3 regions of the Natronincola ferrireducens genome follow, and region 1 is predicted to be linked to each of the others. Evidence: riboswitches for the same ligand, from Rfam matches in the RefSeq annotation. Region 1 holds a riboswitch; each other region holds the start of a gene.
The links. Region 1 has a riboswitch for glycine ahead of BLS22_RS03795 (alanine/glycine:cation symporter family protein). Riboswitches for the same ligand answer to the same signal wherever they lie in the genome.
Positions count from the first base shown of each region.

Region 2: another riboswitch for glycine. It lies ahead of BLS22_RS08850 (GrdX family protein); the one in region 1 lies ahead of BLS22_RS03795 (alanine/glycine:cation symporter family protein).
Region 3: another riboswitch for glycine. It lies ahead of BLS22_RS10035 (ACT domain-containing protein); the one in region 1 lies ahead of BLS22_RS03795 (alanine/glycine:cation symporter family protein).

Region 1 covers NZ_FNFP01000001.1:834,293-842,758, reverse strand. Annotated here, with positions in the region: gene BLS22_RS03815 (S-layer homology domain-containing protein) at 1-1,077, opposite strand, end outside; gene BLS22_RS03810 (LemA family protein) at 1,094-1,675, opposite strand; gene BLS22_RS03805 (response regulator transcription factor) at 1,978-3,414, opposite strand; gene BLS22_RS03800 (L,D-transpeptidase family protein) at 3,742-5,136, opposite strand; glycine riboswitch at 5,364-5,454, shown strand; gene BLS22_RS03795 (alanine/glycine:cation symporter family protein) at 5,707-7,077, shown strand; gene nhaC (Na+/H+ antiporter NhaC) at 7,514-8,466, shown strand, end outside.
Region 2 covers NZ_FNFP01000003.1:104,479-112,944, forward strand. Annotated here, with positions in the region: gene BLS22_RS08825 (peptidoglycan recognition protein family protein) at 1-233, shown strand, start outside; gene BLS22_RS08830 (QueT transporter family protein) at 442-921, shown strand; gene BLS22_RS08835 (YfjL-like protein) at 960-1,769, opposite strand; gene BLS22_RS08840 (tRNA (cytidine(34)-2'-O)-methyltransferase) at 2,120-2,590, shown strand; gene BLS22_RS08845 (DegV family protein) at 2,745-3,590, shown strand; glycine riboswitch at 3,708-3,809, shown strand; glycine riboswitch at 3,813-3,890, shown strand; gene BLS22_RS08850 (GrdX family protein) at 4,047-4,427, shown strand; gene trxB (thioredoxin-disulfide reductase) at 4,507-5,454, shown strand; gene trxA (thioredoxin TrxA) at 5,482-5,799, shown strand; gene BLS22_RS08865 (glycine/sarcosine/betaine reductase component B subunit) at 5,877-7,163, shown strand; gene grdA (glycine/sarcosine/betaine reductase complex selenoprotein A) at 7,243-7,719, shown strand; gene grdB (glycine reductase complex selenoprotein B) at 7,760-8,466, shown strand, end outside.
Region 3 covers NZ_FNFP01000004.1:37,696-46,161, reverse strand. Annotated here, with positions in the region: gene BLS22_RS10055 (LytR/AlgR family response regulator transcription factor) at 1-375, opposite strand, end outside; gene BLS22_RS10050 (HesA/MoeB/ThiF family protein) at 568-1,251, opposite strand; gene BLS22_RS10045 (glutamine--tRNA ligase/YqeY domain fusion protein) at 1,443-3,101, opposite strand; gene BLS22_RS10040 (FAD-dependent oxidoreductase) at 3,329-4,840, shown strand; glycine riboswitch at 5,006-5,095, shown strand; gene BLS22_RS10035 (ACT domain-containing protein) at 5,256-5,525, shown strand; gene BLS22_RS10030 (PFL family protein) at 5,541-6,905, shown strand; gene BLS22_RS10025 (ATP-dependent Clp protease ATP-binding subunit) at 6,951-8,466, opposite strand, start outside.

The sequences.
Region 1 (8,466 bases):
CTTTCCCACAGTTAGCTTTTTAATGATGGTATCTTCTTGAGTGATGAGGATGATGTCATCTGCTAGGACGGTAATTTCTTCATAACTCCCCTTGAAAATAACTTCGTTACCTTCTGTTTCTGGATATACCATTAAGTTAGAAATTCTTCCTCCAATGGCTACAACTCGAATTCCCTTTCCTGCCTTCTGTATGATAATTCTTCTATAGCTGCCGTCATTGATGTAGATACTATCAATGCCACCACCACGAATATAGGTGTCCCCTTCTACAGTAATATTGTTGAGATATACTTCTCCTTCTCCTACTTCTTCTGCAATAATGAGATCCCCCTTGATGACCATATTCTGCAAGGTAACGTCTTCAGACTTAATGTAAATATCGCCTTCTAAGGTCTCAATGATTGTTTTATCACCATAAATACCTACTTTGTCAAAAACACCTATAAATTCTTCAATGGTCTCTTCTCCAACTATCATTACATTGTTCAATACTACCAAAGCCTCAGCCCGGGTTATAGATGTAGTTGGTTTGAAGCTTCCATCTGGATAACCCCCTATAAATCCTTTTTCTAGTACCGCCCCTACAAAGCCTTTACTCCAGCTTGAAATTTTTTGTGAATCACTGAATATATTGGCTGCATGTTGCCTTTCCTCTAGATTTTTAACCTTACCAATGATGATGGCTACTTCTTGACGGCTTATTGGATTGTGCGGCCTTATAGTGCCGTCAGGATATCCACTAATGTACCCAGCAGCAATGGCCTGCTTTATGGCTGGAGCAAACCAATTTTCTTCCTTTACATCCTTGAAGGATATGATGGCCTCTTCAGTAAAACCAAAGACTTTGTTGGTTAATGCAATAAACTCTGCTCGAGTTATAGAATTGTTGGGTCGAAAGCTGCCATCGGGATAGCCCTTAGCTAAGCCTTTCTCTATCCATTTAGCAATGACACCACCGGCCCAATGACCTCCTATATCATTGGCTTCCCCAAAGGTCAAAATCGGTACCATAGTGATCAACAATATCAAACTGACCATGAAGGCTACTTTTTTTCTCCATTGAATTTTTTGTTTCATTTTTTTCCTCCCCATTTTATATTTTACTTCTATAGCTTGAATCCTTTTGTATATCTAGGATCTTCCATGAAAAACAAGGCAACGGTTTTATTCCTAATATTATACTGGTGATATTATTGGGAAATACGGTTAGATAAGTGTTGTAGTTCAGTACCTTATGCTCATACACTCTATAGTATTCTCGTGCCTTTTCATTTAGGTCCTTCAGTTGATTATACTGTTGGATAAAGTCTTCATCAGCTTTATGCTGGCGATATTTGTTGCTTTTATCTAACAGTATTTCTAAAGCCCTACTAATCTCTAGGGAGAATTTCATCACCTCATCTGTTGTTACAGCGTTAATAAAGTTGTGCTGTGCCTTCATAATTCCATTAATCATCTCTTTCTCAAGGCTATCACCAGTGGAAATTGTCTCTACATAGTCCAGTATTAAATCAGCCCTGATTTTTAGTTGTAAATAAATCAATTGTAAATAAATCCTTTTCCAGCTGTTCTCTACCTCTGTTCTTTTGTTGAGAATTTTGTTATAAAAGTATAAAAGCCAGCCAGTAGTTACAATGATGCTAATAAACAGTAGACCTATAATGGCTTGGTACATAGTCTAACCACCTTGTTTTATAGCTTTTTTCTCCTTTTAAAAAATTAGGACTGTTATTTATCATTAGGAATTTTTTAAAAGGATGTATAACAAAATTTTAGTGTTTCATAATTCCTTCATAATTTTTACCCCCCCTCTTATAACAAATATAATTTTAGATTTCCTCACTATTATAGCTCTATAACATAGATTTAAAATCACACAAAAGGGGTAGTTTTTATAAAAAAAGATCCTACCCAAAAAGGGTAGGTGTCTATTATCTTCAAAAAATCAAAAGCCCAAAGGCTTGCACCTTCAGGCATTTAAGCGAATGTCTTTTCTTCTTCAGAAAAAATTTTAATCAATTCCATTTTACTGTTAATACTTAGTTTTTGATATATATTTTTCACATGATATTTCATTGTGTTTTCACTTATACAAAGATTTTCTGCTATACCCTTATAGGTGTATCCCTTAAGTAACAACTCTATGATCTCTGTTTCCCTATCAGTAAGTTGCTTTTTTTCTCTAAAGGATGCCATGGCTATCTGTTGCTGATTTTCCTTCATGTTTGCAAACTTAAAAAGAAATACATGACTTTTGAGAAATCGTGTAAGTTGCATATGTAATATAGGTAGTAGTGTGATGATGACAAAAACAATGGTTAAGGCAACAAGAGTAGCTTTATAATAAAGCCCTTCATAATACATCAAATTGTTTCCCACAATACCTCCAATAGTAATTCCCAGTACATTCATGGATAAACCAATTCCTAATACCTGTACAGGGTTCTGACTATAGTCAAAAAATTCTCCTAAGATACTCCACCAAAACAAGTCAAATACACCAAAAGCAGCCAACATAAGGGTGTTGATAATAAAATAGCTTGTGATGGACCTATCCAGCCACATAAACGAGACATAGGAAAGTCCTATCATGGCAAGGGCAATGTATAGTATATAACCTCGGTTGACTTGATCTTTTGCATTTCTAAGGAAGAATAGCGCTACAATATATGGTATTGCCCAGTAATAGCTGGTCAGCAGTTGGTGATGAGCAAAGGCAGGAATCACCACTCTGTACATCAATCCTGAGTTAATTGTAATAACTAAAATAAATAAACATAAGGTCACTAGAGGTCTTAAGCTATTGGGTATCTTCTCCGAAGTTTTTTCTAAATTTATTTTACTACAAGAGATTTCTTCAGAAAAGTCTTCTAATCTAAAGGTTAGAAGGGTCCCACCCATAAGAATTAGCATAGCTATGACAAGACCAATAAATGCTGAAATATTTACTGCAATTCCATTAATAAAAATCATCAATATGTTGGAGAAAATTAAAACATCTGCCGCTGTTTTAAATCGTTCCTGACTTTGGGAATATACCTTAAAGTAGAAACCCCAACTGGCTACAAATATACCGGCAAAAAATGATATAGCACCAAGGGATATATACCATAATATTGAAACAGGTAAAAAGAAAATTAAGCTTCCTAATAGACATACTATGGCGGAGGTAATCATAGCCAGTTTTGCTGCAACTTGTTTTTTGATGAAAAGCCCGGTGATACTCAGGCCTACAAAGTGAGTCATCATGGCTATGGTATTATGTAATGCTCCGTCTTTATCTGCATTTTCCATAAGGCTGTAGAGAATCTGCCCCTCAAAGGGTAGAGACAATAACCATCCTGCAAATAAAGAAAAGCTTATGATAGATAGCTTTCGCTGATCTTTTTCCAGCTTTTCTAATAATGTACTCATAATAGTCCCCCAAAATCTATAGATAAATCATAAAATATCGTACTTCATTCTTATTTTAAATATTATTCATAAGAAACAAAATCAAGGATATATAACTAACTTTCTAGCTATATTTTATAGTACTCTTCTTTTGTTGTCTAGTACTTAAAACCTATATATTTAGGGGTTCTCTTTACAAATTAAGAGGAAACTTAATTCAAAAGGAGTCTTTCCTATCATTAAATCAAATCTCATATTACTTCATGTGCTGTTTAAGCCCTTGCTTTGATAGTGTATTGATATTTACACGCAAAATGATTTTTACTTACAGCTTCATCCCTATTATCATCATTCTATCACTATAACAGCACCGCTTTCATTATCTATCCAGTTATAAAGGAATTCTGCATGACTGGTGAAATTCCGAACACACATATTGGAGCGAGGGAATGTACCGATGGTGTGTAGATATTCTATCGTCCCAGGATCAACCTTCTCTCCATCCTCTTCCTCATATGCCACTGGAACCCCGTGGATGTAGGCTCCCCCTGTAAATCGTATAGCAAAGGGTGCATAACCTGTAATATCCTGTGTACCACTTTTCAAGTATTCAAAGCGTTCTCTTTTTTGAATAGCCTTGTAGCTCCCTAAAGTAGTCTCAAAGGAGAAATCTCCTGCAATACCAGTAGTAGCCAGGGTATAGGAGACGAGGTTAAGACCGTTTTCATCAAGCTCAAAGGAAGCTTGGTTTTGGTGATTTCTGTCTACTACAACCACATGGTTTAACTGACTTAATGTGACATTTGGATCAATGTACTGCTTAGGTACGTAAAAATCTCCCTCAAAAGTCGGAACGTTGACATGATAAAAATCATCGGTTTCATCTAATATCCGTACCAATATACCATCGGGTATATATCGAAAATTACTATTTGTATCTGCCTCTTCATATGCAGGGGCACTGTGGTAAAACCGATAGCCATACTCATCTACTGCCACATCCCCCTTTTGAGGAGGTGCACCATTTTGAAATTTATAGTTACTGATAAAGTGTAACTCCCCATCGGCCAATTGTTGCCTTAGTTGATTTACAGCATCCTGCATCCTTTCAAAACGAAAATTCCTAGGGGTACCTACTGTTGCATGGAGATAACCCTCTTTTATTTCATTATTATCTTTAAGTGCTACCCTATACCATATGGCGGAATCCTCCAACGCCTCACCTTCAACCCTCTGGAGTAATGACACCTTATCCAGGTTCGCCACCTGAGTAACAACAGTGGCATCTGGAATTGGATTTTCTCGGATTTTAGCACCCTCCTCTGCTGTTATAAGAAAATAGTCAAAGGCCATATCATACTCAAAATACTGTACTGCATCATTGATTCCTTCAGGAAGAATAGTGTTATATTCCTCTAATACAGTATTCATGTTTTTGGAGCCGATATTGTTTAATAGCTTCATTTTCTGTTGCTGACTAAGGTAAGATACTCTGTTTTCTTCCTTACCCTGTGTGATTTGGGTAATCCTCAAGTCATCTTCAATGTTGAAACCATTTATATTCTCCTCCACAGCTTCCCTGTCGGATTTGGCTAGTTTGTCCTCCTTGGGTTCCTCTGCTGAGGAACCTGGTTGCTGTCCTTGAGGGGGTTCCCCATCAGGGGGAACATTTCTTCGTTGTCCACAGCTTGACATTGTAATCATTATTGCCAGCATTAATATTAGAATAATTTTTCTATACATAAACATCCCCAATCTAAGTTTTATTATTTACTTTACTATATATTTTGTTCAAATAATTTCACTATTATGTACTTTCCACATTATAGGTTATAGTTTAAATCCCTTTTAAAGTTAAGCTTGATTTCTAATAGGGATTCATGTTAAAATTATGATTATTCATAAAACACAATTTTATAAATATCGGATGAAGATAATGGAATATATAGGATTTTATATAGACCGTTATTGGACGAACCTCTGGAGAGACTCAAACGAGCACCGAAGGGGAAAGCCTGATTTTCAGGTGAAACTCTCAGGTAAAAGGACAGGGGATTTATCATGTAGTCATAATACTATTGCTGTTGACGTTTTTTTGTTAACAGGCTAATTTTGCTACTTGAAAAATCTTGATTTCCAGAGACTAAGTTTATTCTTTAGTCTCTTTTCTTTTTTTGAATGTCTCCAAATATCTATTATTCTTAAGGGGAGAGGTGAGGAATCAAAGGATCTATTAGTATGACTACAATGCTACATTATATTTGAAATTTATTTGAGATTATCAGACAAAATAATTATTACGGAGGTTATCACATGAACTTAATAACAATCATATCTAAAATCAACAGTATTTTATGGGGTCCTATTATGTTGTTCTTCTTATTGGGTACAGGTCTTCTATTTACCCTTAAGCTACGTTTTATACAAATTAGAAAATTTAAGTATATCTGGAGGGAAACCTTCGGAGGCATCTTTAAGAAAATAGATAAAGCAGATGAAGATGGAATGTCCTCATTCCAAGCCCTAACCACAGCCATCGCCGCCCAAGTGGGTACTGGAAACCTAGCAGGGGTTGCCACAGCCATTGCTGCAGGAGGACCCGGTGCTATTTTCTGGATGTGGATAAGTGGCTTCTTAGGAATGGGAACTATCTTTGCAGAAGCAGTACTAGCTCAATTGCATACAGAAAGGGTGGATGGAGAAATAACAGGTGGTCCAGCCTACTATATTAAAAAGGGACTAGGAAGTAAATTTCTAGCAGGATTTTTTGCTGTTGCTATTGTATTAGCCTTAGGATTTATGGGGAATATGGTTCAATCCAACTCTATTTCTGAAGCAGTCCATGTTGCTTTTAATATTCCTAAAGTAGTTACTGGGATTGTTGTAGCAGGTTTAGTAGGTCTAATTGTCATTGGAGGAATTAGTAGAATTGCCTCCTTTACAGAAAAGATTGTACCTATAATGGCGGGATTATATGTTTTAGGTAGCTTGGTAATTGTTTTCATTAATTACAATCAAATTTTACCTGCCTTTAAAATGATTATTTATGGTGCCTTCAATCCTATGGCTGCCACTGGTGGAATCATTGGTGCCTCTGTAAAGGAAGCCTTCCGTTATGGTATCGCTAGGGGTCTTTTCTCCAACGAGGCGGGGATGGGTTCTACTCCCCATGCCCATGCTGTAGCAAAGGTTAAGCATCCGGCTCAACAGGGATTAGTTGCTATCATGGGTGTAGTGATTGATACAGGAATTGTATGTACATTAACTGCTCTAGTTATTTTGACAACAGGTGCCTTTTCCTCAGGTCTTATAGGGGCACAATTAACTCAAGAAGGCTTTATTAGGGGCTTTGGTGGATTTGGAAGTACCTTTGTAGCCATATGTTTATTCTTCTTTGCCTTGTCTACTATTATAGGTTGGTATTACTTTGGAGAATCAAATATTAAATTTCTTTTTGGTAAAAAAGGAATTAAATTTTATAGAATTCTAGTACTATTATTTATTATTATGGGTACTGCAATGCGGGTGGAAATCGTATGGGAACTGGCTGATACCTTCAATGGTTTAATGGTTATTCCTAACTTAATAGCTTTGTTAGGACTGTTCTCCTTTGTAGTCAATACCACTAAGGACTACGAGGAAAACTTCAACCATAATGACATTTCTGAACATCAGCATAACTAATTAGTTAATTATTGTTTTGTTTAATTCTTTTTCAAAACCTCAAGCCCATCTATTTAGGTAATTTAGGAAAAATTTAATTTTTTTAGATAAAAGTAACTTGTATTTCTTTAATGGCTATGATAAAATACAAAATAACATTTACTAGGGGGACCTTGTTATGATAATCATAATCGATAAAACAAATACAAATACAAATTATTATTACTATTATAGATAGGGTTTGCTGAAATGAAAAAAATCATAGATGCAAACCAGCCAAGTATTTTAATATACGGTTTGCGTCTATGATGGTAATATTAGTAATGCACAAAACCACGTAGACTGTCGCTACGTGGTTTTATTTTTAATAAGAAGCTTTTAAACCAGGTAGATACACATTCTGCGTGGTTTTTTGTTTTTATTAAATAAATTTTAAAAATAAAAGAAGGTTGAGGAGATGAAGATGAAAGAAAAGAAGGCAATAAAGGTTTGGCAAGCATTTTTACCCATTATCACTGTAATGTTCTTGGGGTTAATGTCGGTAATGAAATGGAAGGTAGGTATGGTCACCCCCATCATAGGAAGTATAACTGTAGCAGTTATACTAGGTATGTATATGGGCTATGGGTGGGAAGAACTTCAATCTAGTTTGGTTCAAGGTGTCTCAAGAGCTTTGCCAGCGTTGTTTATTATGCTTGTTGTAGGAGCTATTATTGGATCTTGGATTGCAGGAGGAGTGATACCAACCCTTATATACTATAGTTTAAAAATGATTAGTCCTCAAATTTTTATTCCAGCAGTAGCCATTGTAACTGCCATGATTGCTACTGCCACAGGAACATCCTTTACATCCATAGCAACAATTGGTTTATCCTTGATGGTTACAGGTTTAGGGATGGGTTTCCCTGCACCATTACTAGCTGGTGCCATTATTTCAGGAGCTTACTTTGGAGATAGTATATCACCCCTTTCCGATACAACCAACTTATCTTCAGCAATGGCTGGTTGTCAATTATTTGATGTTATTAAGTATTTGATGTTCACAGGAATACCGGCTTTTGTTATAGCCGTTGTTGGATATTATTTTGTAGGGTTAAAATTTGCATCCCAAGCTGTAATGGATTTAGGAACCATTGAAACCATTTTAAGTGGACTTCAATCATCATTTACCATTACTCCTTTGTTACTTTTAATACCTATTATTACTATATTTTTATCTATAAAACAATATCCAGCAATACCTTCCCTTGTAATCATTGCTTTGTTAGGTGGTTTGGCAGCCATAGTTTTTCAAGGAGCAGATATTGCTACTGTACTTAAAAGCGTGACATCTGGTTTTAAGAGTCAAACAGAAGTAAGCATAGTTGACAATTTATTGACTAGAGGTGGGATAACTTCTATGGGTGAGGT
Region 2 (8,466 bases), on a different contig from region 1:
ATAAATTTTTAAAAGATGTAGAAATGACTTTAAACAACTTAAGAAAGGATATAGAGTTAGATACAAAAGATAAATGGAAATTAGAAGGAATTGAATATTTGGCAGAAAAGGGGCTTTTAAATGACCTCAAAGGGTGGACAGAAAAAATAAATGACCCTATGCCAGTATGGGGGGTAACCCTATTACTAAAAAATGTACACCAGGACTTAATGAAAAAGTTAAAGGGAGAATAATTAGGGGCGTGTAAAAATAAGTTCAATTTCAATTTATAATTCTCCCTACAGATGACTATGTTGACAAAGGATGATTATATATGGTTTAATTAAATCTGTATTTTATGAAACATCAATATCTGTTAAAGGATACAAACTTCATAAAATATAAAGGTCAGTTCGCAACCATCCTGACTTTAAACAAAACTATGGATTTGGAGGAAAACGAATGAAAAGAACAAAGTTTTTAACCCAAGCTGCCATGATTGCAGCCATTTATGTTGTGATGGTGGAGGTATTTAAACCCTTTGCCTATGGTATGGTGCAGGTGAGGATAGCTGAAGCATTAACCGTGCTACCATTTTTCACTGCCGCAGCCATTCCAGGTTTAACAATAGGTGTAATTGTATCAAATATTATAGGCCCCTACGGCATGATAGACATCGTATTTGGAAGCTTGGCAACCTTCATGGCTGCATATCTTTCCTATAGGATGCCTAAAAAAGCCTTGGTGCCTCTACCACCAGTATTAGTAAATGCAGTAATTATTGGGGCTATGCTTTATTTTATCTTCCTAGGCACTCCAGATGAGATGCCATTACTCCCTATTATGGGATGGGTTGGGTTAGGACAGATAGTAGCATGCTATGGATTAGGATATCCATTAATGAATATTCTAGAAAAATATAAAGATAAGATTTTTAGATAAATAAGTATAGAGGGGTGATGGACCCCTCTATACTTGTTTTACTTATCATTTTTAATAAATACCCTTATTCTTTTAACCGGCACAGGCTTTTCACCATCTTTTTCTATGACCTTATCAAATTCATCATCTTCATAATCAAGTGCCTCCTGTAATAACTTTTTAAGCTCACCGCCTTCAATATCAGAAGGCGTAACGTCGTTAATCATTACAAGCACGCCATCATATTCTGAAAACACATCGTATCCTGTAAAGAAACAGCCATGATCAAGTAATACCTTATGGGCATTTTCTAGTATACCTGCTATGTTATCTAGAGAGATATTATCTAAATTTCCTCTAAGGGCAACTTGCATATCGATTGGCAGAACTTTATCAAGCTTCATGTCAAGCTCAATAGCCTCATTTATTTTTTCATATTCCTCTTTTTCAACAAAAACCCTAGCCCTATTGTCTTCAAGTCCTGGAACTTGTGATAGGATTGGTATGATAAGCTCTGAATACTCATCCTCCAATCTACTAAGGGTATTGTATTTTCCTAAGACAGAGGCTTCATAATCATCCCGGTGTACCTTACCATCTCGATAATAAATAGCAAAATGGGTATCGATACTTGTAGTAGATTTTGCCCTTGCCATATATTCCCCAAACTTAAAATTATAACGAGCTTTTCCGATTTCCAAGTCTAAAGATGAGTAATTTTCTGCTACATAACCTCTTATAGCTTTGTTGGCTAAAGCAGCTGAGATTGGATTACCTACAAAAGCATTTGCAATAAACAGTATTCCACCAATTAGACATATTCCAACTAGTAGAGCAACTATTTTCAAAGCTGATTTATTGTTTTTCATTTAAACGGCCTCTTTTCTAATTTTCTAAATGCAAATTTTATTAGGGCTGCTATAACTACACTGAGTATTGTAAGTGCTGTGGATATGGAAATTATTTTGCTGTAATCCTTCGGCCAAAACATTTTAGTGTGCCATAAGATGCATTAGATATATTAATATGCTAGCATACAAAACAATTTTCTTCAAGGATGTAATAGCTGGTCTACATTTAAGTAAAATTGCCCCTAAATTAGGTCTTATTTTATTTATAGAGGTATAAAACAAGACTATTTTATGATATAAAAGAAGTATATAATGTAATAATATATAAGTAATAAAAGTAAAATAAAGTATAGCCAGGAGGACAAAAGATGAAGCTACATGTAGTATTATTAGAGCCTGAAATTCCACAAAACACAGGAAATATTGCAAGGACCTGTGTTATTACTGATACTGTATTACATATTATTGGACCTATGGGATTCTCTTTGGATGAAAAGGCTGTCAAAAGGGCGGGTTTAGATTATTGGGATCTGCTGGATTTTAGATACTATGATAGTTATGGAGAATTTCTTGAGAAAAATCCCAATGCAAAGGTTTATTATGCCACTACAAAGGCTGAAAAAGCCCATAGCGATATAACCTATGAAGAAGAAGTATTTATTATGTTTGGAAAGGAAACCGCTGGAATACCAAAGGATATTCTAGAGAAGAACAAAGAGACATGTATAAGGATACCTATGCTAAACATAGAAAAGGCTCGCTCCTTAAACCTATCTAATTCAGTAGCCATTGGAGTTTACGAGGTTTTACGACAATGGAACTATCCCAAAATGCGATAAAGGTATATCGTGTGAAGATTCAATCAATTCACCAGCACAAAGAAAGATAGAAGGAAAAAAGTATGTTATGTTGAAATAAATACTTAACATATTATTTCAATATAAATTGCCCTTGACTTGATTTGTAAAGAAGTAATAGATAAGGAGGTTGAAAATGAATAATATTCAAATTATAACTGATAGTATGACAGATGTTCCTAAATATCTTGTTGATAAGTATAATATTATTGTAATACCCCTGACCATTCATTTTGAAGACGGTGAGTATAGAGATGGGGTAGATTTAACTGGAGAAGAATTTTACAAAAAGCTCACAGAAGTAAAGGAACTTCCCCAAACATCCCAGGTAACACCAAATACCTTTATGAATGTGTTTAGGGAAGTGCTAGAGGCAGGAAAGGAAATCATTTGTATCAATGGTTCTTCTAAAGCCAGTGGTACCCATCAAGCAGCCGTTTTAGCAAAGCAAGAATTAGAAACCGATAAAATAGATGTTTTTGATACAATGGGATTATGCTTTGGGGGAGGATTCTTTGTTTATGAAGCTGCCAAAATGGCTATAGAAGGTGGGACTAGGGAAGAAATACTTACTAAGCTAGATAAAATGAAATCAAATATCGATCATATCTTTACTGTGGATACTTTAGAATACTTAAAAAAGGGGGGCAGGCTAAATCCTATGAAGGCTACTATAGCCACTATTTTAAATGTCAAACCTATTTTAACAGTGGAGGATGGTCTAGTAGAATCATTAGATAAAGTAAGGGGCACCAAAAAGGTGATCGGGAAAATGGTAGAGCTGGCCAAAAACCGAGGTGGAGATTTTTCACAGAAAACTGTAGCTATTGCCCATGCTAATACACCTGTAAAAGCAGATGAATTAAAGGAAACTGTTGAAAAAGAGCTTAATCCGAAAGAAGTTATTATCACTGAGATTGGTTGTACCATAGGAACTCATGCAGGTCCAGGAACTTTGGCTATTTTCTATTCTAAGAAATAAACTAAAAAATTTACCAAAAACTGTTGATTGTGGAAATGTTTATTATTATAATGAATATAATAGGAAAATTTTATTATGAAGTATGGAATTATTTAAAATATAAATAAACATATCTGAATGAAGAATGCGGGAGAGACCCAACAAGGGCGCCGAAGGAGGAAGCTAAGAAATTCGCCATTTCTTAGGGAATATCTCAGGCAAAAGGACCGTATTTGGACAGTTCTCTGGAAAGCTATTATAGCACCGAAGGAGCAATTTCTTTTTTTATAAGGAAAGAATCTCTCAGGTAAATCAACAGAGGTCATTTGTGACAACAGGGCGTTGGCATAAATTATCTCTGTTTTTGTTTTGTTCATTTAAACCCCATAAAAAGTGTTCTTTTGCACATGAAAAAAATATATCTACATAAACTAAAAAAAGTTGCATAAAAAGTATAAAAATGATGGAGGTCCCACTTTGAAGCCAATTATAATAACCAATAACCCTAAGGTTCGTCAAAAATATAGCAACGATTATGAAGTAGTCTTTATCGACGGAACCTATATGGAGGTTTTAATCACAATAAGGGATTTTATACATAAAGGTCATGAACTGTTAACACACCCATTGTCGGGGAGCATTAAACCCAATGAAACCCCCTATAAAAGTGCATTAATTTCTAACATAAAGGGAAAAATGAATATGGAATCCATCATGATTATTGAGGATAGTATTCAAACAGCGAAAAAGTTTCAAACAATGAAAAAGACACCCCAATGGTCACAGGCTATTCTCAAGGACTTTAGTGAGATTGACTATAGATTGCTAGATAGTGGATTACAAAGTATGTTGTATTAGAAGAAATGTTTTAATAATAAAATTTATTTATAAAAATTTATAAAATATATAAGTAAAAAACACATAAGGAGTGAAAAATATGGATAAAATTTATGATGTAATCATTATTGGGGCTGGTCCAGCAGGATTATCTGCAGGATTGTATGCTGCAAGAGGAAAGATGTCTACTTTAATATTAGAAAAGGATAAGACAGGTGGACAAATCGTGACAACCAATGAAGTAGCAAATTATCCTGGTTCTATTGAAAATGCTACAGGACCATCTCTAATTGCTAGAATGGTGGAGCAATGTAAGGAATTTGGAGCAGAAATAAAAAAAGATGCAATTAAAGAAGTAAAATTTGAAGATAAAATTAAAGTAGTTGTAGGAGAAAAAGAAACCTACCAAGCTAGGGCTGTAATTGTAGCCTCAGGAGCTAGCCCAAGATTATTAGATGTACCTGGTGAAAAGAAGTTAACAGGCAAAGGAGTTTCCTATTGTGCTACATGTGACGCAGATTTCTTTACAGATTTAGAAGTATTTGTAGTGGGGGGTGGCGATTCAGCAGTTGAAGAAGCCATTCATTTAACTAAGTTTGCAAGAAAGGTTACTATCGTACATAGAAGAGATACGTTAAAGGCTGCAAAATCTATTCAAGAAAAAGCCTTCAAAAATCCTAAAATTGACTTCATATGGGATACTACAATAACAGAAGTTAAAGGGGATGGATTGGTAGAATCTGTTGTTTTCAAAAACCTGAAAACTGGGGAAACTACAGAGTATCATGCTGATGAGGAAGACGGTACATTTGGTATCTTTGTATTCGTGGGATATATCCCTCAAACCCAGCTATTTAAAGGTTTGTTAGATATGGATGAAGTAGGGTATTTAATAACCGATGATAATATGAAAACCAATATACCTGGTGTGTTTGCCGCTGGAGATATTAGAGTAAAGTCTTTAAGACAGGTAGTAACTGCTGTGGCTGATGGTGCTATTGCATCTATCCAAGCAGAAAAATATATTGAAAATACTTTCCATGAGTAAAACTTTATTTTTAAGGAGGTGAGATGGATGTTAGCAGTTGATAAGGATACTTTCGATAAAGAAGTGCTAGAAGCAGAAGGTGTTGTACTGGTTGATTTTTGGAGTGATGGATGTGAACCTTGTAAAGCTTTAATGCCCGATATTGAGGAACTTGAAGGAGTTTATGGGGATAAGGTTAAATTTGTTAAACTCAATACAACCCAAGCTAGAAGACTGGCTATTAAACAAAAAGTATTAGGCCTTCCAACTATTGCTATTTACAAAGGTGGAGAAAAGGTAGAAGAAGTAACGAAGGACGAAGCCAACAAAGCCAATACAGAGACGATGATTAAGAAATATATATAACGCTGTAATTGTTTTGGCCTATAGCTAGAACGAGCTGGGAGGCTATAGGCCTTGTATAAAAAAGGGAGGTGAAGTTTGTGCGATTAGAGTTAGGAAATATATTAATTAAAGATGTGCAATTTAGTGACACAACTAAGATAGAAAATTCTATTCTCTACATTAACAAAGAAGAAATGTTAAACACCATTGGTGGAGATGAGCGTATTAAAAGTTTAGAAATTGAGTTAGCTCATCCAGGTGAAGAGGTAAGAATTACACCTGTAAAAGATGTAATTGAGCCTAGAGTTAAGGTGGAGGGTCCAGGAGGGATATTCCCTGGAGTAATAAGCAAAGTAGACACTGTTGGGACTGGTCGTACACATGCATTAAAGAATGTAGCAGTTGTTACCGCTGGGAAAATTGTTGGTTTCCAAGAAGGAATCATTGACATGACAGGACCAGGAGCAGAGTATACTCCGTTTTCTCAACTTCACAATGTTGTTATAGTTGCAGATCCTGTAGAAGGTATTAAGCAACATGACCATGAAGCAGCTGTAAGAATGATAGGTTTAAAGGCTGCTCAATACCTTGGTGAATTTGCTAAAAATCTTGAACCAGACGAAATGAAATATTATGAAACAGAGCCTCTTTTAGAATCTATTCAGAAATATCCTGATCTACCTAAGGTTGGATATGTATATATGCTTCAAACCCAAGGGTTATTACATGACACCTATGTATATGGAGTAGATGCAAAGAAAATTGTGCCAACAATTCTTTATCCAACAGAAGTAATGGATGGTGCTATTATTAGTGGTAACTGCGTATCTGCTTGTGATAAAAACCCAACTTATGTACATCAAAACAACTCAATTATTGAAGACCTTTATGAAAAACATGGTAAAGAATACAACTTTGTTGGTGTTATTATTACCAATGAAAATGTTTACCTAGCCGACAAAGAAAGATCTTCAAACTGGACAGCTAAGTTATGTAAGTATTTAGGATTAGATGCTGTTATTGTTTCACAAGAAGGCTTCGGCAATCCAGATACTGACTTAATTATGAACTGTAAAAAAATTGAAAATGAAGGCATTAAAACTGTTATTGTTACAGATGAATATGCAGGTAGGGATGGTGCATCTCAATCCTTAGCAGATGCTGATCCAAAGGCGGATGCAGTTGTAACCAATGGGAATGCTAATGAAACCATTGTTTTACCTCCAATGAAGAAAATCATTGGTACTACACAATATACTAATGTTATTGCTGGAGGTTTTGATGGAAGCTTAAGACCTGATGGTAGTATCGAAGTAGAAATACAAGCAATCACAGGTGCTACAAATGAGACAGGCTTTGGAAATCTCACAGCCAAAGGCTACTAATCTTTTTATAAGATTATTTGTTTAAAAAATTACCTTAGGATAAAATTCTACAAATATAATATATAGAAAGGATGATATTATGGGACGTTTTGATAACAAAAAGGTTATCATCATCGGTGATAGAGATGGAATCCCTGGTCCTGCCATAGAGGAGTGCTTAAAAGGCACTGGTGCAGAAGTAGTATTCTCTTCAACTGAATGCTTTGTCTGAACCGCCGCAGGAGCAATGGACCTAGAAAACCAAAAAAGAGTTAAGGATCTTACAGAAAAATACAGCGCTGAAAATGTTGTAGTTTTATTAGGAGCAGCAGAAGCAGAAGCAGCAGGCTTGGCTGCTGAAACTGTGACAGCTGGAGATCCAACCTTTGCAGGTCCATTGGCAGGAGTCCAGTTAGGACTTCGAGTATATCATGCAGTAGAGCCTCAATTTAAAGATGAGGTAGATGCTACAGTATATGACGATCAAATCGGCATGATGGAAATGGTGCTTGATGTTGATGGTATTATAGAAGAAATGAACGGAATTAGAAGCGAATATAGCAAGTTTAATGATTAGTCAATAAAATTCCCGTAAAAATTTAGAGAGGGGGGAAAGTATGAGCAAAAAGAAAGTCGTTCATTATATCAACCAATTCTTTGCTGGAATCGGTGGAGAAGAAAAGGCTGATATCAAACCTGAATTAAGAGAAGGTGTAGTAGGACCTGGTATGGCCCTAAATACTGCTTTAAAGGAAGAAGCAGAAATCGTGGCAACAATAATATGTGGCGACTCTTATTTCAATGAAAACTTAGAAACAGCTAAAGCTGAAGTTCTTGATATGGTAAAAAAACATAAACCTGATCTATTTATTGCAGGACCTGCCTTCAATGCTGGAAGATATGGTGTAGCTTGTGGAACGATAGCTAAGGAAGTTCAAGATCAGCTAGGTATTCCTGTAATTACAGGTATGTATACAGAAAATCCTGGTGCAGATATGTTTAAAAAGAGTGTTTATATCATTGAAACAGGAAACTCTGCGGCAGCTATGAGAAAAGCAGTTCCTGATATGGTAAAACTTGCTCTAAAACTATTAAAAGGTGAAGAAATAGGCTCCCCAGAAGAAGACAAATACATGTCAAGAGGAATCAGAAAAAATTACTTTGCTTCCGAAAGAGGTTCTAAGAGAGCCGTTGATATGTTAATCAAAAAGTTAAAGGGCGGGGAATTCGTTACCGAGTATCCAATGCCAGACTTTGACCGGGTGGAAGCAAATCCCGCTGTTAAGGATTTAGCAAAAGCAAAAATTGCTTTAGTAACATCTGG
Region 3 (8,466 bases), on a different contig from region 1:
TAATAGCCTTTTTATGTGCCAATCAAAGGTTTGTCTATCTAAAGGCTTTGTGAGATAGGCAAAGGGCTCAATATTTCTATTGAGACTTTCTACTGCCCATTCCGCATAGGCAGTTATAAAAACAATTTTTGTATGGGGGTTAATACTTTTTATCTTTTCCGCTAAGGCTACACCGTTGATACTTTTATTTATATTGATATCTAACAGACAGATTTTGATTCCTTCCTCCTTTTGGATTGCAGCAAGAACTTCCTCTGGTTCAGATGTAGCCAATAGTAGTTGAACCTCTTTGTTATTCGTATAAATCCCTAACCAATCACAAATAGTTTTTCTTGTTTTGGGATTGTCTTCACAGACAATAAAGTCAATCTTCATAGCTTTATCCCTCATTTCTTTAACCTGTTGTTCCTACTCTCATTGTAAAGTCTATTTATTCTTCATCGTATTAACATAAAGTGCTACATAAGATAGCTCGAACTACAATTCACAGGGAGTAAAAATTCCTTATAGATAACCAAACTAAGTGTCATTTTATATGTACTGTTTAGTATGATTTTCAAAACATTATTATCCTAATTCTGCTATATAATAATCTGGTTCCATAGTATTAATAAACAATATTTTATGTCGAATAAGTTCTCCCCTATTAATAAGAACCTTCAAAACCTCACTTACTTGAATAGAAGCTACTAAAGCTGGTGTAAAGGAAGGGTTCCCCAACTCCTTTTCCACACCATTAATATCCTTTTGAGCATAAATTTTGTCTAAAGTTCTATCTCCAGGAAATATTGTTGTTATTTGACCATACCATCCAGCAATTGCCCCATGTACTAAGGGTATTCCCAACCTTTCAGCAGATGCTTGTAGAACAAACCTTGTTTCTACATTATCTAAGGCATCCACAATAACATCATGACCCCTTAATATCTCTTCACTATTTTCTTCTGTCAGTCTATAGGACAGTGCTTCAACATTAATTTGAGAATTGACTAGCTTCATTCTTTCTTTAGCAGCATTTGCCTTGCTTGTCCCTAGATTTTCTTCATTAGATAGAATTTGACGATTCAAGTTCGTTACTTCAAAAACATCTCCATCTACAGCTGTAATATGGCCTATCCCCAGTCTCCCCAACAGCTCAATAATATAGCCTCCAAGGCCACCACACCCAATAACGCATACCCTATACTCCTTTAGTCTCTCATTTTCTTCCCTTGATAACATTTTCATGTTTCTGTTATACCTTTCCATCATCAATAAATCCCCCCTATAACCTTTTCATTATATTTATTATACTTTTCTGTCTAATTCACCTGCTAATTAGATAAAAAAATAGTCGCTAATTTAGGCACTATTTTATTTGAAAACTCCCTATTAATTTCCTTGTAAAAAGGGGGAAATGTAGAAATCCCCTCTTCCTAAGAAAGGGGGGATTTTCATTATTTTTAAATTTTAAAGGAGCTCTTTAGGGATACAATTCTATTGAACACCAGCTTATCCTCTGTGGTGTATTTAGGATCTACATTAAAATATCCATGTCTAAAGAATTGAAATTTATCTTGGCGTTTAGCAGTCTTCATATTGGCCTCCACAAATCCTTCTAATACTTCTAAGGAATTGGGATTAATTTGATCTAAGAAGGTTTTGTTTTCATCTTCAGTGTTATTATCATCTAAAATCAAAGGCTCATATAATCGAAACTCGGCTGGGATGGCATTTTTTGCGTCTACCCAATGGAGGGTTCCCTTTACCTTTCTACCTGTAAAACCTGTTCCACTTTTGGTTTCAGGATCATAGGTACAGTGCAGCTCTATAATTTTCCCGTTTTCATCTTTAATCACTTCATTGCACTTAATAAAGTAGGCGTGCTTTAGACGAACTTCATTCCCTGGGAATAATCTAAAATATTTTTTTGGAGGATTTTCCATAAAATCCTCTTCTTCTATATAAATTTCTTTAGAGAAGGGAATTTGTCGAGTTCCCATCGATGGATCATCAGGGTTGTTTTCTCCCTCCAGCATTTCTACTTGATCCTCTGGATAGTTGGTGATAACTACTTTTAATGGTTTCAAAATCGCCATAGTTCTAGGTGACTTAGCATTTAAGTCCTCACGAATGAAGTGCTCCAGCATTTGAGCATCTACAACACTGTGGTTTTTTGCAACACCAATCTCTCTGCAAAAATTTCTAATCGCCTCTGGGGTACACCCTCTTCTTCTTAAACCTGCAATAGTAGGCATTCTAGGATCGTCCCAACCGTCTGTAACATTTTCATCCACCAGTTGCTTTAGCTTTCTCTTGCTCATGACGGTATTGGTTACATTTAATCTTGCAAATTCAATTTGTTGAGGTTGACTTTCCATTTCACATTCTTGAATAACCCAATCATACAAGGGGCGATGATCTTCAAATTCTAGAGTGCAGATGGAATGTGTGATACCTTCAATAGCATCCTCCAGGGGATGGGCATAGTCATACATTGGGTAGATACACCATTTGTCTCCTGTATTGTGATGGCTCTCATGTAGAATCCGATAAATCACAGGGTCCCGCATATTTAAGTTGGGAGAAGCCATATCAATTTTAGCCCTCAGTACCTTTTCTCCATCCTTAAATTCCCCACGGCCCATAGCTTCAAACAAAGCTAAATTCTCTTCCACAGTTCTATTGCGATAGGGACTTTCTTTTCCTGGCTTTGTTAAGGTTCCTCTATAGTGACGAATTTCTTCGGGGGATAAGTCACAAACATAGGCCTTTCCTTTTCTAATTAATAAAACTGCTCGATTATACATTTCTTCAAAATAATCTGAGGCAAAATATAAATTATCCCACTGAAAACCTAACCACTGTACATCCTCTTTAATGGATTCAACATATTCTGTGTCTTCTTTCGTTGGGTTTGTATCATCAAATCGAAGGTTGGTTTTTCCGTTAAATTCATCCGCCAGTTCAAAATTCAATACAATGGATTTAGCATGTCCAATATGTAGATACCCGTTGGGCTCTGGCGGAAAACGGGTAATAATTTCTTTATGCTTTCCTGATTCTAAATCTTGTATAACAATATTTTTAATAAAATTTGAAGTGCTAGGCTTGTTTTCCATTTTGTTCCCCTTCCTTATAGTCTTGTTATCTATTATCCCTTTATTGAAATAAATATATCATAAAACTCATTTTTTTTCTATGCTCCCTAGGTAAAATCCCTCAAACGAGCCTAGATATTTGGCTAAGCTTCATTTGTTTAAAAAACATTTCCAATCTTAGTATATTTCCTTTTAAACCCTGTAAAATATGATTATATCATATTTTAAAAGATTAGGAGGATGTAAAAATGGACATTCAACATATAAACCCTCAATCCTATTGGCTTTCCTCTAGGGAAAAACCAAGCTACTCCCCATTGCAGGAGGATATCACAGTAGACGTTGCCATTGTCGGTGGGGGAATGGTAGGAATTACTACTGGATTTTTTTTAAAACAAGAGGGCTTGAAGATAGCTATATTAGAAGCAGACGGTATTCTACAGGGAACTACGGGACATACCACTGCTAAAATCACCTCTCAGCACAGTTTAATTTATGACAAGATAAAAAGACAGTTGGGTCAGGAAAAAGCTCAACAATATGCTTCTGCCAATGAAGCTGCTATACAAATCATGGGGGAATTAATCCAAGACAAAAATATTGATTGTGACTTTAGTTGGCAATCAGCCTATATCTATACGCAATCCCATGATTATGTACAACAAATTATTGATGAGACAAAAACTGCAGCCTCCTTAGGAATAAAGGCAGAATATGTAGAAGAAATACCCCTGCCTTTTCCAGTCAAGGCTGCTGTCCGATTTGATGGTCAAGCTCAATTTCACCCCCGTAAGTATCTACTTGCTCTGGCAAAGGAGATTCCTGGAGATGGCTGTCATATCTTTGAAAATACAAAGGTCTTGGATATTCAACAGGATAATTGTCCTATTGTGATTACAGCAGGAGGTAGAAAAGTAACCGCCTCTAAAGTCATTGTGGCATCCCATTATCCATTTTATGATAAGCCTGGTTTATATTTTTCTAGGGTTTATCCTAATAGATCCTATGTTCTAGGGGTAAAAATGAAAGAGAAGTTTCCTGGGGGAATGTATATTAACGCTGAACAGCCCACCCGCTCCCTTCGGGCCCAAAGGTTGGAGGATAGTGAACTAATTTTAGTAGGAGGAGAACATCACAAAACAGGACATGGTAAAAGCACTCTAGAACATTATAGAAATTTAGCAAAGTTTGCCCATGAAACCTTTCCAGTGGAGGATATACTTTATCGCTGGTCTGCCCAGGATGGTTATACGATGGATGGTATCCCCTATATCGGTCAGTTATCCTCATCTACACCTAATATTTATGTAGCTACTGGTTTTGGTAAATGGGGAATGACTACTAGTACTGTAGCCGCTATAATCTTCAGAGATCTCATTTTAAAGAAGGATAATCCATGGAACTCCCTTTATAATCCTTCTCGGTTCACGCCAACAGCCTCTGTCCCCAGCTTTGTAAAGGAAAATGCTGATGTTGCTATGAATTTTATTGGTGGCAAAATCTTTACCCCTTCCTTCGAGGGGAAATTGAAAAACAATGAAGGTAAAGTGATAGAAGTAGAAGGACACCGGGTAGGTGCCTATCGTGATGAAAAGGGTCAGCTACACCTAGTAGATACCACCTGTACCCATCTAGGCTGTGAGGTTAATTGGAATGATGCTGAAAAAACTTGGGACTGTCCTTGTCATGGTTCTAGATTTTCCATTGAAGGTGATATTGTGGAAGGACCTGCCTTAAAGCCTTTAAAAAAACTTCATTGATTTTACTATAATTTATTTTATATTCTTTTAATTCTTTTGAAAATTTTTAAAATTTTTTATTGATTTCTGATAAGTATTCATGTTAAAATGATGATTATTCATAAAACACAATTCCATAAAAATCGAATGAAGATAGTGGAATACATTCTATTGTAAACCGTTATTGGACGAGCCTCTGGAGAGACTCAAAGGAGCACCGAAGGGGAAAGCCTGGTTTCAGGTGAAACTCTCAGGTAAAAGGACAGGGGATTTCTCATATAGTTATAATTCTATTGTTATTAAGGATTTTTTATTAATACGATAGTTTTTTCCTACTTGAAAAATCTTGATTTCCAGAGACTAAGTTTATTATTTAGTCTCTTTTCTTTTTTTGAATGTCTCCAGCTATATTATTCTTACAAGGGAGAGATGGACAATGAAAGCATTTATTAGTGTAATAGGTGATGACAAAATTGGCATTATTCATGGTGTGACTACGATATTGAAAAAGAATAGGGTAAATGTTTTAGACATTAATCAAACCCTACTACAGGATTATTTTGCTATGGTGATGCTTGTAGATCTTAAGGAGCTAACGACAGACTTTAAACAGCTAAAGGAAGAGCTTGTCATGGCTGGTAAAGAAATAGGGGTTTCCATAAAAATTCAACATGAAGATCTATTTAATACGATGCACAGTATCTAATAACGTTAGGAGATGATGACAATGATCAACTTTCAAAATATCATGGAAACCATAAGCATGATTGAAAAAGAAAAACTAGATATAAGAACCATTACTATGGGAATTTCGCTTTTAGACTGCTGTGATTCCTCTGGAAAAAATGCTAGAAAAAAGATTTATGATAAAATCACAAGATTAGCCGAAAATTTGGTAAAGGTTGGGGAAGAAATTGAAACAGAATATGGTATTCCCATTATCAACAAAAGAATTTCTGTCACCCCCATAGCCCTTATAGCCCAAGCCAGTGAAGATAAAAGCTATGTAGAATTTGCTAAAACCTTAGATAAAGCTGCATCCACTGTAGGCATTAACTTTATTGGGGGATTCTCTGCTTTGGTTCAGAAGGGTTATTCTAAAGGTGACAAAATCCTCATAAGCTCTATCCCAGAAGCCTTAGCTACAACTGAAAAAGTCTGCTCTTCCATTAATGTTGCTTGTACAAAATCTGGGATCAACATGGATGCTGTTAGGGATATGGGTAGGATTATTAAGGAAACTGCTTATCTTACAAGGGAACGGGATAGTATAGGCTGTGCTAAGTTAGTGGTCTTTGCCAATGCAGTTGAGGATAACCCCTTTATGGCAGGAGCCTTCCATGGGGTAGGAGAAGCTGAATCCATTATTAATGTCGGTATTAGTGGTCCTGGTGTAGTAAAATGTGCTCTTGAAAATATTAAAGGAGAAAGCTTTGATGTAATGGCAGAAACCATTAAAAAAACAGCCTTTAAAATAACACGAGCTGGTCAGCTGGTGGCTCATGAGGCCTCTTCTAGACTTGGGGTGCCTTTTGGTATCGTGGATTTATCCCTCGCTCCCACCCCTGCTATAGGGGATAGTGTAGCAAGGATTTTGGAGGAAATGGGTTTAGAAAGCTGTGGTTGCCATGGTACAACTGCTGCCTTGGCCCTATTGAATGACGCAGTAAAGAAAGGTGGTATTATGGCCTCTTCCCATGTAGGAGGGTTAAGTGGAGCCTTTATTCCCGTAAGTGAAGACGAGGGAATGATTGAAGCAGTGGAAAAGGGTTCATTAAGCTTAGATAAATTAGAGGCTATGACCTGTGTTTGCTCTGTAGGATTGGATATGGTGGCTATACCCGGGGATACTCCTGAGTCTACCATATCCGCCATCATTGCAGATGAAGCAGCTATTGGTGTCATCAACAATAAAACAACTGGCGTTAGGATTATACCTGTTTACGGAAAATCCTTAGGAGATTCAGCTGAATTTGGGGGACTACTGGGAATGGCCCCTCTTATGGCGGTTAGTAAATTTTCAAGTGCTGATTTTATCAGCCGTGGAGGAAGAATTCCTGCCCCTGTCCATAGCTTCAAAAACTAAATGAAAAGCAGCCATAGTAAGGTGTTTTCCTATGGCTGCCTACTTTTACCCTGTTATATCCAATACAACATGATCCTTCTTTAACTGTACTTTAATATGATTTCCTTCCCTCAATTCACCTCTAAGATAGGCTTCTGCGATTTCATCTTCAATATGTCTTTGAATCGTTCTTCTCAATGGCCTTGCTCCATACCTTTCATCATACCCCTTCTCCAAAATAAAGGCCTTAACCTCTTGGTCTACCTCCAGGGTCATATCCTTTTCTTCAACCTCTTCTATAACCTCCTGTAGCATTAGATCTATAATCTCCCAACGTTCTTCCCTAGTGAGGTTAGTAAACACAATGGTCTCATCTATCCTATTTAAAAACTCAGGACGAAAAGCTTCCTTTAAAGCTTCTTTCACCCGTTCCTCCATAGCATCATAGTTATTCCTGCCAAATCCCATACCGCTAGACTTCAACTGGGTTCCTATGTTGGAGGTCATAACAATTACAGCATTTTCAAAGTAAACGGTTCTTCCCTCACTGTCTGTAAGTCTTCCGTCCTCTAGAATTTGAAGTAATAGGTTAAAAACATCTGGATGGGCCTTCTCCATTTCATCCATTAGGATAACAGAATAGGGCTTCCGTCTTATTTTTTCTGTCAGCTGTCCCCCTTGATCATAGCCTATATATCCAGGAGGTGCTCCGATCAGTTTTGATGTCGTATGCTTTTCCATATATTCTGACATATCTAAACGAATCAAAGCTTCTTCACTTCCAAAAAGCTCATTGGCTAAAGCCTTAACTAATTCAGTTTTTCCAACTCCTGTGGGACCTACAAAGATAAAAGAAGATGGCTTTCGTTTTTTCTTAAAACCTGAACGATTTCGTCGTATGGCCTTAGCCAGAGCCTTGACAGCTTCATTTTGACCAATGATCCTTTTGTGTAAACGGTCCTCTAGATGTAAAAGCTTATGGGCTTCTTTTTCTGTTATCCTTTGGACAGGAATTTTTGTCCAAGATTCTATAACAAAGGCAACGTCTTCTATGGTAATGGTAGCATCATTGCATACCTCTTCAATTTTTTTAATTTTATCCAGTAACAGACATTCCTCCACTTTATATTGTGCAGCCTTTTCATAGTCATCTCCTAAGGCAGCTTCTTGTCGTTTCTGCTGGATATTTTCTAGTTCTTCCTTTAATGCCTCTAGCTCCACCAGTCCTTGGTTTTTTAAGTTGGCTCTAGAGCCTGCTTCATCTATAACATCGATTGCTTTATCTGGTAAATATCTATCGGTAATATATTTTTCTGATAGCTTTACGGCTGCTTCTATTGTTTCTTGAGGGATTTTTACCCTATGGTACTCCTCATAATAGTTTTTAATGCCCTTTACTATTTCTATAGTTTCTTCCACTGTAGGCTCTTCCACCAGTACTGGTTGAAATCGTCTTTCTAAAGCAGCATCTTTTTCAATATGCTTTCTATATTCTTCAAGGGTGGTGGCACCAATAATTTGAATTTCTCCCTTAGCTAAGGCAGGCTTTAATATATTGGCAGCATTCATTACTCCACCATGA